DNA from 3 places in the Streptomyces roseochromogenus subsp. oscitans DS 12.976 genome. Region 3 is predicted to be linked to each of the others. Evidence: riboswitches for the same ligand, from Rfam matches in the RefSeq annotation. Region 3 holds a riboswitch; each other region holds the start of a gene.
The links. Region 3 has a riboswitch for S-adenosylmethionine ahead of M878_RS000000101495 (putative leader peptide). Riboswitches for the same ligand answer to the same signal wherever they lie in the genome.

Region 1: it holds a riboswitch for S-adenosylmethionine, as region 3 does, so the genes downstream of both, M878_RS80515 (aminotransferase class V-fold PLP-dependent enzyme) here and M878_RS000000101495 (putative leader peptide) in region 3, are expected to answer to the same signal.
Region 2: it holds a riboswitch for S-adenosylmethionine, as region 3 does, so the genes downstream of both, thrC (threonine synthase) here and M878_RS000000101495 (putative leader peptide) in region 3, are expected to answer to the same signal.

Annotation. Positions count from the first base shown of each region.
Region 1 covers NZ_CM002285.1:7,135,151-7,139,041, reverse strand. Annotated here, with positions in the region: gene M878_RS80525 (rhomboid family intramembrane serine protease) at 1-225, shown strand, start outside; gene M878_RS80520 (Lrp/AsnC family transcriptional regulator) at 222-503, shown strand; gene M878_RS80515 (aminotransferase class V-fold PLP-dependent enzyme) at 547-1,908, opposite strand; SAM riboswitch class IV at 2,092-2,208, opposite strand; gene trpD (anthranilate phosphoribosyltransferase) at 2,293-3,357, opposite strand; gene qcrB (cytochrome bc1 complex cytochrome b subunit) at 3,485-3,891, opposite strand, start outside.
Region 2 covers NZ_CM002285.1:5,150,775-5,154,665, forward strand. Annotated here, with positions in the region: gene M878_RS71975 (glucosyl-3-phosphoglycerate synthase) at 69-1,013, opposite strand; SAM riboswitch class I at 1,175-1,339, shown strand; gene thrC (threonine synthase) at 1,357-2,640, shown strand; gene M878_RS71985 (MoaD/ThiS family protein) at 2,750-3,025, shown strand; gene M878_RS71990 (cold-shock protein) at 3,458-3,664, shown strand.
Region 3 covers NZ_CM002285.1:6,936,832-6,940,722, reverse strand. Annotated here, with positions in the region: gene M878_RS79705 (LLM class F420-dependent oxidoreductase) at 1-331, shown strand, start outside; gene M878_RS79700 (DUF1684 domain-containing protein) at 394-1,218, shown strand; SAM riboswitch class IV at 1,307-1,420, shown strand; gene M878_RS000000101495 (putative leader peptide) at 1,440-1,571, shown strand; gene M878_RS79695 (ABC transporter substrate-binding protein) at 1,771-3,387, shown strand; gene M878_RS79690 (ABC transporter permease) at 3,391-3,891, shown strand, end outside.

The DNA of each region.
Region 1 (3,891 bases), 200 kb from region 3:
CTGTTCTTCCTGCCTCTCAGGTTCCCCGCGTGGGTCGTGCTGCCGTTCTGGGCGGCCCTGCAGTGGGCGGCGGCCGAGCAGACCTCCGACGGCCCCGGGGTGGCGTATCTGGCCCACCTGGTCGGCTTCGGGCTGGGCTTCGGCTACGCGTGGGTGCGCTACGGCCGTGCGGCTAGAGTGAAGTGCGCCCCAGCTCCGGCACCCGAGGGAGAGAACCAGCCGTGATCACCGCGATCGTCCTCATCAAGACCAGCGTGGACCGGATCCCCGAGATCGCGGAGCAGATCGCTTCGCTGGAATCGGTGAGCGAGGTTTTCTCCGTCACGGGTACGTATGACTTGATCGCGATGGTCAGGGTGCGGCAGCACGATGATCTCGCCGATGTCATCCCCGGGCGGATCAGCAAGATTCCCGGGGTGGAGGGGACGGACACGCACGTCGCGTTCCGTACGTACTCCCAGCATGACCTGGAGGCGGCGTTCTCCATCGGGCTGGAGTCGTAGAGCCTCTACGTCTGCGGGGCGCTGCCCCTGAGGCCGGTCTGGATCACACCGCCGGGACGCAGCGGCCGTCCTCCGTCCTGTACGTCCACTTCGCGCCCTCGGTCACCAGTTCCTTCACGGCGTTGACGAAGCGTTCCACGTGCTCGTCGGGGGTGCCCGCGCCGAAGCTCACGCGGATGGCGTTGAGGGACTTCTCGCCGGGGGCCGCCTCGGGGGCGCCGCACTCGCCCTGGGCCTGGGGGTCGCTGCCGAGCAGGGTGCGGACCAGGGGATGGGCGCAGAAGAGGCCGTCACGGACGCCGATGCCGTACTCGGCGGAGAGCGCGGCGGCGAAGTGGGAGCTGTTCCAGCCGTCCACGACGAAGGAGATCACGCCCACGCGCGGGGCGTCGTCCCCGAAGAGGGACAGCACCTTCACCTGGGGGACGGCGGCCAGGCCCGCACGGACCTTGGTGATCAGGTGCTGCTCGCGGGCGACCAGGGTGTCCCAGCCGGCCTCGGTGAGCGCCTTGCAGGCCGACGCGATGGAGTAGGCGCCGATCACATTGGGCGACCCCGCTTCATGCCGCGCGGCACTCTCGTGCCACTCCACGTCCACGCCGCCGTCCTGACGCCGGGTCACCTTGCGGCTGGCGCCGCCGCCCGCGAGGTACGGCTCGGCCGTGCGCAGCCAGTCGGCACGGCCGGCCAGGACGCCGGCGCCGAAGGGGGCGTACAGCTTGTGGCCCGAGAAGGCGACCCAGTCGACGTCCAGATCGCGGATGTCGAGCGGGTGGTGCGGGGCGAGCTGGGCGGCGTCGAGGACGATCCGGGCGCCGTGCGCGTGCGCCGCGGCGGCCAGTTCGCGCACCGGCCACAGCTCGCCGGTGACGTTGGAGGCGCCGGTGACGCAGACCAGGGCCGGGCCGTGGGGGTTCCGGTCGGCGAGGGCCCGCTCCAGGGTCGCCACGGCCTGCCGTGGGGTGCGGGGGGCGTTGAGGTAGGTGACGTGCGCGTCCTGCCAGGGCAGCAGGGAGGCGTGGTGCTCGGTCTCGAAGACGAAGACCTGGCAGTCGACGGGGAGCGTGCGGGCCAGCAGGTTCAGGGAGTCCGTGGTCGAGCGGGTGAAGATCACCTGGTCGTCGGCGCGGCAGCCGAGGAACTCGGCGACCGCCTTGCGGGCGTTCTCGAACAGGTCGGTGGAGAGCTGCGAGAGGTAGCCGGCGCCGCGGTGGACGCTGCCGTAGTACGGCGCGTAGGCGGCCACGTCGTCCCAGACGCGCTGCAGGGCGGGGGCGCTGGCCGCGTAGTCGAGGGCCGCGTAGGTGACCTCGCCGCCGGTGACGAGCGGGACGGTGACATCCCGGCCCAGAACGGGCAGCGGGGCGCAAACGGACTGGTCGGCGGCAGCGGTGAAGACGGACATGGGTGAACTCCCGTAGGGCAAGGCGGAATCGCCGTGCGAGCGGGCATGGCTCAAGCACGGGGATGAAGAGAAAAGGGGTATGCGGAGGCGGGGCTCTGCGGCCCTATCGCATTCGCTTGCTCACGGAAGGCTCCCTCGACGACCAGGACCCCTGGTCCCGCGCTCCATCAGCAGCGCGCGAGGGGTCCGCGCTTGCCGTAGACCTCGCTGCCTACGACCTGGTCTTCACCCGGGGCACCCCGCCACGGACGGAGGGTTGCCGGACAGCCGGCCGGGGCCGAATGACTGTCGCTCATGACCTGGCTCGTATCCTGCCATACGATCTTCGACGCGCAAGGCGCAGTCCGCCATCTGGACTGCGCCTCGCGTCACACCCCGCCGGTGTCAGCGGTTGGTGGCTGCCACCCACCGCTCCAGCGTCCGCTTCGCCGCACCCGAGTCGACCGACTCTGCGGCTCTGGCCATGCCTGCCCGGAGCTGGTCGGCGAGCGAGGCGTCCGTCGGCTGGAGGGCCACCAGGGCCGCCGCCGAGTTCAGCAGGACCGCGTCCCGAACCGGGCCCTGCTCGCCGTCCAGCAGACGGCGGGCGACCTCGGCGTTGTGGGACGGGTCGCCGCCGCGCAGCGCCTCCACGGGGACCAGCTCGATGCCGACCTCCCGCGGGTCGAAGCGCTCCTCGGTGACCTTGCCGTCCCGGACGACCCAGACATGCGACGTGGACGTCGTCGTCAGCTCGTCCAGGCCGTCGTCGCCGCGGAAGACCAGCGAGGAGTTGCCGCGCTCGGCGAGCACGCCCGCGACGATCGGCGCCTCCTCGGCGACGGCCACGCCGACCGCCTGGGCCCGCACCTTGGCCGGGTTGGTCAGCGGACCGAGCAGGTTGAACACCGTCCGGATGCCCAACTGACCGCGTGCGGCGCCCACATGGCGCAGCGCGGGGTGGAACTTCACCGCGAAGCAGAAGGTGATGCCGGCTTCCTCCGCGACCTCGGCCACCCGCCGGGGCGGCAGGTCGAGGTTGACGCCCAGCTTCTCCAGGACGTCGGAGGACCCGGAGGCGGAGGACGCGGCGCGGTTGCCGTGCTTCACGACCTTCGCGCCCGTACCGGCGACGACGAGCGACGACATCGTGGAGATGTTCACGGTCTTCGCGCCGTCGCCGCCCGTGCCGACGATGTCGACGGTCCGGCCGGGCACCTCGATCACGTTCGCGTGCTCGTACATCGTGCGGACCAGACCGGTGATCTCCCGCACCGTCTGCCCCTTGGCCCGCAGTGCCACCGCGAACCCGGCGATCTGCGCGTCGGTCGCCTCGCCGCGCATGATCCGGTCCATCGCCCACGCGGTGTCGTCGGCGGACAGGTCCTGGCCGTTCAGCAGGCCGTTCAGCAGGGCGGGCCAGGAGCGGCCCGCCGTGGTGTCGCCTCCAGCGGGGGTCACAGCGCTCATAGCCGCTCCTGGGTGTCGTACCTGCGAAATCAGGTGGTGGATCCCACCCTATCGGCCGCCCGGCACAGCGAAGGGCCCCGTCCGGGAGTCGGACGGGGCCCTTCAGCGTGGCGTGGCGACGCGGGGATCAGTGGTGGCCGTGGCCGCTCGTGATCTCCTTGTACTCCTCGACGGTCGGCTTCGGGATCTGGCTGTCCTCGCCGTAGTAGGCGTTGGACAGCTTCACCCGGAGCTTCTCGGTGGCCGGCACCTTGCGCTCGACACCGTTCTCGTCGACCGTCGGGCCGATCTCGGCCGGCTCGTACTGGTGGTGAGCCGTGAGGGTGTGCAGCTGCTCCTGGCTGAGCGGCTCGTGCACCTCGATGAACTCACCGTGCGGCAGGCGCTTGATGATGCCGGTCTCGCGACCGTGCAGCACCTTGTCCTTGTCGCGGCGCTGCAGGCCGAGGCAGATCCGCTTGGTGATGATGAACGCGACGACCGGTCCGACGAAGAAGCCGATCCGGACGAACCAGGTGACGGCGTTGATCGACA
Region 2 (3,891 bases), 1.8 Mb from region 3:
TCAAACGTGCGGTTGGGGTCCGGCGCGCGGACGTATACGACCGGTGCGCGCCGACCGCTACGACCGGTTCACGCCACCTTGCGGTCGGCGTACTCGGCGATCTCCGCCATCGGTGGCCGCTCCTCGGTGTCCACCGAGTACGTGTGCGGCTCGAAGCCGTCCGTGCCGCGTTCGAACTGGGTCAGCGCCGGACGGACCAGGTGGCCGCGGGCCAGCCGGAGCTGGGCCGTGCGGTAGATCTCCGCGGCCATCCGGCCCAGCGCCTGTCCGTCCTGGTGGCGGTGTCTGCGCACGCCCACGTCCACCTGCGCGAGCGCGTCGAGCCCCACCAGGTGCAGCGCGTCCACCAGCATGCCCAGCTCCACGCCGTAGCCGACGGGGAAAGGGAGCTGTTCCAGCAGGCTGCGGCGGGCCGCGTACTCGCCGCCCAGCGGCTGCACGAAACCGGCCAGCCGCGGCCAGTGCAGGTTCAGCAGCGGGCGGGCCATCAGCTCGGTGACCCGGCCGCCCTGCCCCGCCGCCCCGGCCAGCGGACGGTCGTACATGGCCTTGACCAGGTCGACTCCCGGCTCGGTGAGCAGCGGGCCGACGATCCCGGAGACGAAGTCGGAGGAGAACTCCCTGAGGTCGGCGTCGACGAAACAGACGATGTCCCCACCGGTCACCAGCAGGGAGCGCCACAGCACTTCACCCTTTCCGGGGACGGCGGGAATGCGCGGGAGGATCTCGTCGCGGTGAACGACCCGCGCGCCCGCGGCCGCGGCGACCTCGGAGGTACGGTCGGTGGAGCCGGAGTCGACGACCACGATCTCGTCGACCAGCGGAACCTGCTCCACCAGGTCATGGCGGACGACCGCGACGATGTCGCCGACCGTCTCCTCCTCGTTGAGCGCGGGCAGTACGACGCTGATCGTCTGACCCGTGCGCTGCTTGGCGGACAGGACGCGGTGGAGAGGGCGATCGGTCACGGACCAGGAGCGGGTGGCCAGCCAGTGCTCGACTTCTTCCAGCACGGTCTGCGGCTCCTCTCTGTTCGTGATCACAGGGGGCGAACCGTGTGATCCATCTCGCGGTTCGGACGACTATCTCAACTGTCCTGGCCTTCGGTTACAGTCTTGAACAACGCCGATGACCATCGCATGTCGGAGGGTCACGCGCGTTCACAACCGAATACCGCTCATCCAGAGGGGCAGAGGGACACGGCCCGATGAAGCCCCGGCAACCCTCCAGCCGATACTCGTAGATCAACCTGATCAGGTCTGATCGCTCCGCGAGGCTCCCGGCTAGGGAAGGTGCCAAATCCGTCTCATGGCGAGATGCGTCATGAGGAAGATGAGGAGAAAGGGCCTCGCCTCCATGGCTGTGCAGACAGTTGCAAGCACCAGCGAATCCACCGTCGACCTCGGTCCCGCCGCGGCCCTGAGCTGTCGCGAGTGCGGGCATCGTGTCCCGCTCGGCCCGGTCTTCGCCTGCGAGGAGTGTTTCGGCCCGCTGGAGATCGCCTACGACTTCTCCGGCTACGACACCGAAGAGCTGCGCCGCCGTATCGAGGCCGGCCCGGCGAACATCTGGCGGTACGCCCCGCTGCTGCCCGTCCCGGCGGACGTGGCCGAAAAGCCCAACCTGAACCCGGGCTGGACCAAGCTGGTCAAGGCCGACAACCTCGCCCACGAGCTGGGCGTCACCGGCGGCCTGTATGTGAAGGACGACTCCGGCAATCCGACGCACTCCTTCAAGGACCGCGTCGTCGCCCAGGCCCTGGAGGCCGCCCGCGCCTTCGGCTTCACCACGCTCTCCTGCTCCTCGACCGGCAACCTGGCCGGTGCCGTCGGCGCCGCCGCGGCCCGCGCCGGCTTCCGCTCCTGCGTGTTCATCCCGCATGACCTGGAGCAGGGCAAGGTCGTCATGGCCGCGGTCTACGGCGGCGAACTGGTCGGCATCGAGGGCAACTACGACGATGTGAACCGCTTCTGCTCGGAGCTGATCGGCGACCCGGCCGGCGAGGGCTGGGGCTTCGTCAACGTCAATCTGCGGCCGTACTACGCGGAGGGCTCCAAGACCCTCGCGTACGAGATCTGCGAGCAGCTCGGCTGGCGGCTGCCCGACCAGATCGTGATCCCGATCGCCTCCGGCTCCCAGCTCACGAAGATCGACAAGGGTCTGAAGGAGCTGATCGAGCTGGGTCTGGTCGAGGACAAGCCGTACAAGGTCTTCGGCGCGCAGGCCGAGGGCTGCTCGCCGGTGTCGACGGCCTTCAAGGCCGGCCATGACGTGGTCCGCCCCCAGAAGCCGAACACCATCGCCAAGTCCCTCGCCATCGGCAACCCGGCCGACGGCCCCTACGTCCTCGACATCGCGCGCCGCACCGGCGGTGCCGTGGAGGACGTGACGGACGAGGAAGTCGTCGACGCCATCAAACTGCTGGCCCGCACCGAGGGCATCTTCGCGGAGACGGCGGGCGGTGTGACCGTGGGCGTCACCCGCAAGCTGATCAAGGACGGCGTCCTGGACCCGACGAAGACCACGGTGGTTCTCAACACCGGTGACGGGCTGAAGACGCTGGACGCGGTGGCTGGTACAGGGCTGACCGCGACCATTCGTCCCAGCCTTGATTCGTTCCGCGAGGCCGGCCTCGCGTAACTGAGTTCGTCTGCGGGCCGGTGGGGGCTGGTCGTGCCCACGCGGCGGTAGCCGTACATCAAATACAGCCCCGCGCCCCTGGGGCGTCACCCTGACCGGAGGTTTCATCGTGAGCGTGACCGTTCGCATCCCGACCATCCTGCGCACCTACACCGGTGGGCAGGCCGAAGTGGCCGCCGAAGGCGCCACCCTCGCCGAGGTCATCGAGGACCTGGAGAAGAACCACACCGGGATCGCCGCCCGCGTCCTGGACGACCAGGGCAAGCTGCGCCGTTTCGTGAACGTCTACGTCAACGACGACGACGTCCGCTTCGAGCAGGGCCTTCAGACCGCCACCCCGGACGGCGCGGGTGTCTCCATCATCCCGGCGGTCGCCGGCGGCTGATCGTTACCTTGGGTAACTTCAGTTACCCATTGTTCATTGAATTGCCTCCTCCGTGAGAGAAGCGGAGGGGGCGATTCTGCGTGATTGAGCGCGGTACAGTTGGGGAACCTGGTCGCGGCCTTCGGGTCGCGAGCCCTGGATTCGTGCCGCACGCCCGACAAGAAGCAGCCAAAGTACGCGGGTTTTATGCGGCTTTTGTGGCCTTTGTGTGGCCCGACTTGCCCCGAAGTCGGGCGAATTCTCACCACATTCCGGACCGTTCCCGTCCAGAATTCTCGTCCGATTGACCTGTTGCAGACGGCAGTTGGACAGATACATTCAGCCGCGGTCGACGCGTTCCGGCGCACGCCCCCGACCGATTTGGGGGGTGAGGTCTGACCCGGGTCCGCGAAGTGTGGATCTGTGCAAGGGCCAGTAATAGGGGAGTTAGGCATGGCTCAGGGCACCGTCAAGTGGTTCAACGCGGAGAAGGGGTACGGCTTCATCGCGGTCGACGGTGGTGCGGATGTTTTCGTCCACTACAGTGCGATCCAGATGGACGGTTACCGCACCCTGGAAGAGGGACAGCGGGTCGACTTCGAGATCTCGCAGGGTCAGAAGGGCCCGCAGGCGGACATGGTCAAGCTGGCGACCAGCTGAAGCACGCGTCGGCTGACAGCGACGTTCTTCTGCTCATCTTCGAAGGGCCCGTACCTCCTGGGGTGCGGGCCCTTCGTCATGCCCGGCGCGCCCCCTGTTCATGCCCGGCGTTCATGCCCGGCGCCCCCCGTTCGCGCGCGGCTGAGCGAGGCCCCCGGCAGGCGCGAGGCGCTTGCACTCGGGCATGCCGAGTGCTAATCATTGGCGTTAGCACTCTGAAGGTGAGA
Region 3 (3,891 bases):
CGCAGCCGCCGAGGCCGCCGGTCGTCCCGCGCCCAGGATCGTGGCCCTGGTGCCCGGCGTGGTCACCGACGACGTGGAGGCGGTGCGGGCCAAGGCCACCGAGAACCTCGCGTTCTACGAACAGATCCCGTCCTACGCCCGGGTCATCGAACTCTCCGGCGGTCGGCGGGCCGCCGACCTGGCCGTGATCGGCGACGAGAAGACCGTCGAGGCCGAGATACGCCGTTACCGCGATGCCGGCGCCACCGAGGTCGTGTTCTCGGGCACCGAGATCGCGGGAGAAGCCGACCGCCGACGCACCTGGCGACTCCTCGGCGAACTGGCCCGCTGAGCACGCCGGTCGAACCGACGGCCCGACCGGCCCCCCTGCACCCCCGTGACGAAGGAGAACCCATGACCACCGAGGCCACGACGACCGACTTCCGTGCCTTCACCGAGAACTGGCTGGAGTGGTACCGCGCCCAGGAGGCCCGGCTCGCCGGCCCGCACGGGTTCCTGGCGATCACCGGCCTGCACTGGCTCGACGACCGGCCCCGGCGCTTCCCGGACGCGCCGGGTGCGTGGCGCACCGGCCCCGACGGGGTCGTCGTGGACCTCGACGACGGCGAGGAACTGGTCGTCGGCGGAACGCCGGTGCACGGGGAACACCACTTCGGCGTGCTTCCCGAACGCGGCGGCGTCGACGCGGTCTGGGGAGACGCCGTCATCGAGGTCGCCAAGCGCGGCGGCAACGACATCGTGCGCCCCCGGCACCCGGACGCGCCGCTGCGCACGGCCTTCACCGGAACGCCCGCGTACGCCCCCGACCCGCGCTGGGCCGTGACGGGCCGCTACATCCCCTTCGACACGCCGCGGCCGACCACCGTGGGCGCCGCGGTCGAGGGCCTTGAGCATGTGTACGACGCTCCCGGCAGGGTCGAGTTCGAGCTGGACGGGCGCCCGCTGTCGCTGACCGCGTTCCCCGGCCCTGGTGCGGACCGGCTGATGGTGCTCTTCACCGACGAGACCTCCGGGGTCACCACTTACGCCGCCAACCGGGCCCTCATCCTGGAGCCGCCCGCCGCCGACGGTACGGTCGTCCTGGACTTCAACCGCGCCGCGAACCTGCCGTGCGCCTACACGGACCTGGCCACCTGTCCGCTGCCCCCGGCCGAGAACCGCCTCCCGGTGGCGATCGAGGCCGGCCAGAAGATCCCCCGCGAGCGCGGCGGTGCCTGAGCCGGACCCGGTGCCGGTCCGACTGCCCCTGCAGGGCGTCGATTTCCGGCATTGACGTACGACAAGAGCCCTCCGTACGATCACGAACGGCATTGAGTGTCAGCGTCAAGCCCTGGCTCGCTGACCGGCAACCCTCCCGCGCGGTGGGGTGCTCCAGGTGAAAGCCCGGCGGGATCACCGACGATCCCCGCAAGCGCGTGGCCCCGTGACCGGGGCCGGAAATGTGGAGGACCGGCATGCGCCACGGTGGTGACCTCAGCGCCCGCTTCGCCGGCGCCACCGTGTTCTCCCGGCTCTCGCGTCGGCGCCACATCGACCTCAAGCGCTCGACCAGCTGCCTCTGTCAGGCCTGACGGCCCCTTCCGCCGGTCGTAGTCCGGCACGCACCGGCCGTCACCGCACCCGCCTGCGGCTGACCCCGCTCCGCCCTGATCCCTGTCTGCACAGCGCTTCCCCGCCACCGGTCTGGTACCGGCCGGGGCCGCACACCCATGCACGGTCGTGCCTTGTACGGCGCCTTCTTGCCTGGTGACACGAGTAGGAGAACCCTCCGTGAACGCACTTCCGGCTTTCAGAGCCCCCCGCTGGGCGCCCCTCGCCGCCCTGCTGACCACCGGTGTACTGCTGACCGCCTGCGGTTCGGGCGACGACCCCGGTAGCGGAAGCAACCGGCCGAAGTCCGGTGGCACCCTGACCTTCGCGGTGGGTTCCGACGTCGGCTGCGTGGATCCACAGCAGGTCGGCAGCAACGAGAGCATCTACTCGGTGCGCCAGACCGTGGACTCCCTGACCGACCAGGACCCCAGCACCGGCAAGATCGTGCCGTGGCTCGCCAGGAGCTGGGACATCAACGCCGACGCCACGGAGTTCACCTTCCATCTGCGCTCGGGCGTCACCTTCAGCGACGGCTCCCAGCTGACCGCGCAGGTGGTCAAGGACAACTTCGACGCGGTGCCGAAGCTCGGCGCCCTCGGGGTCCTCGCCCAGGGCTATCTCAGCGGCGTCAAGAGCACCACCGCGGTGGACCCGCTGACCGTCAAGGTGACCTTCAAGGAGCCCAACGCCCAGTTCCTCCAGGCGACTTCGACCCACTCGCTGGGCATCGAGTCGTCGCCGAGCGTGAAGAAGACCCCGCAGCAGAAGTGCAGCGACGGTGTGATCGGGTCGGGGCCGTTCGTACTCAGGCAGTACGTCCAGAACCAGTCGATCACTCTGGCCAAGCGCACCGGCTACGACTGGGGCTCCTCGCTGTGGTCCAAGAAGGGCGAGGCCTACCTGGACAAGCTGGTCTTCAAGGTCATCCCCGAGGCGGGGGTGCGGGCCGGCAGCCTCCAGTCCGGGCAGGTGGACGCGATCAGCAGCGTCGGCAAGGCCAACGAGGCGGCGCTCGGGGGCGGTCAGGTCACCCTGCTGCGCCGGGCCAACCCCGGCGTGGCCTTCGGGCTCGGCGTCAACAACTCGCGGCCGCTGCTGAAGGACGTGAAGGTGCGTCAGGCGATCCTGGCGGCCATCGACCGCAAGCAGATCGCCGACACCGTGTTCCCGACCGGCACCCAGCCGGCGACCAGCGTCCTGGCGCACACCACGCCCGACTACACCGACCTCTCCTCGGACCTCGCCTTCGACGCGGCCAAGGCGAAGTCCCTGCTGGAAGCGGCCGGTTGGAAAGCCGGCAGTGACGGCATACGCGCCAAGGACGGCAAGAGGCTGAGCCTGACCATCAGCTGGTTCCCCAACGCCGCCACCAACCAGCCCGCACTGGAGCTGGTCCAGCAGCAGCTGAAGGCCGTCGGGATCGACGTGGTGCTCAAGCAGCGTCAGGTCAGCCAGTTCGCCACCACGCTCCAGGGCGGTGACTTCGACCTGGTGTGGAGCAACGTGACCCGCTCCGACCCGGACATCCTGCGTACCTCCTTCTCCTCCCGGCTGGCCAACTTCTACCGCCTGCCCGCCACTTCCCTGGACACGGCGCTGTCCGGGCAGGCCGCGACCACGGACACCGCCAAGCGCGAGCAGCTGGTGGACGAGGTGCAGAAGCTGATCGTGCAGAACGCGTACAACGTGCCGGTGGTGGAGCTCCAGACCCAGCTGGCCGTGTCGAAGAAGGTGCACAGCCTCGACTTCGACTCGGGCAGCCGCATCCAGTTGCACGACACCTGGATCGGCTAGCGCATGCGCCGCTATGTGATCAAGCGACTGGCACAGGCGGTCGGGGTGCTGTGGGCGGCGTACACGGTGTCGTTCCTGGTACTGAACTGGCTGCCTGGTGACCCGGTCACCGCGATGGCCGGTGCCGGGATGGACTCGGGGGACGTCGACCCGGCCCGGCTGGCCGCGCTGCGGCACGAGTACGGCTTCGACAAGCCGGTGCTGGTGCAGTACGCCGACTACCTCGGGCGGGCGGTGCGCGGAGACTTCGGCGACTCGGTCGCCACCGGCCGTCCGGTCACCTCGACGCTGGCCGACGCGCTGCCGCAGACCCTCCAACTGACCAGTGCTGCCCTGCTGTTGGCGGTGCTGCTCGGCGGTGGTCTGGCGGTGCTGGCGACCTACACCGCTCGGCGCTGGCTGCGGCAGCTGCTGCTGTCGTTGCCGCCGCTGGGGGTGTCCGTCCCGACGTTCTGGGTGGGGCTGCTGCTCGTCGAGACGTTCTCCTTCCGGCTGCACTGGTTC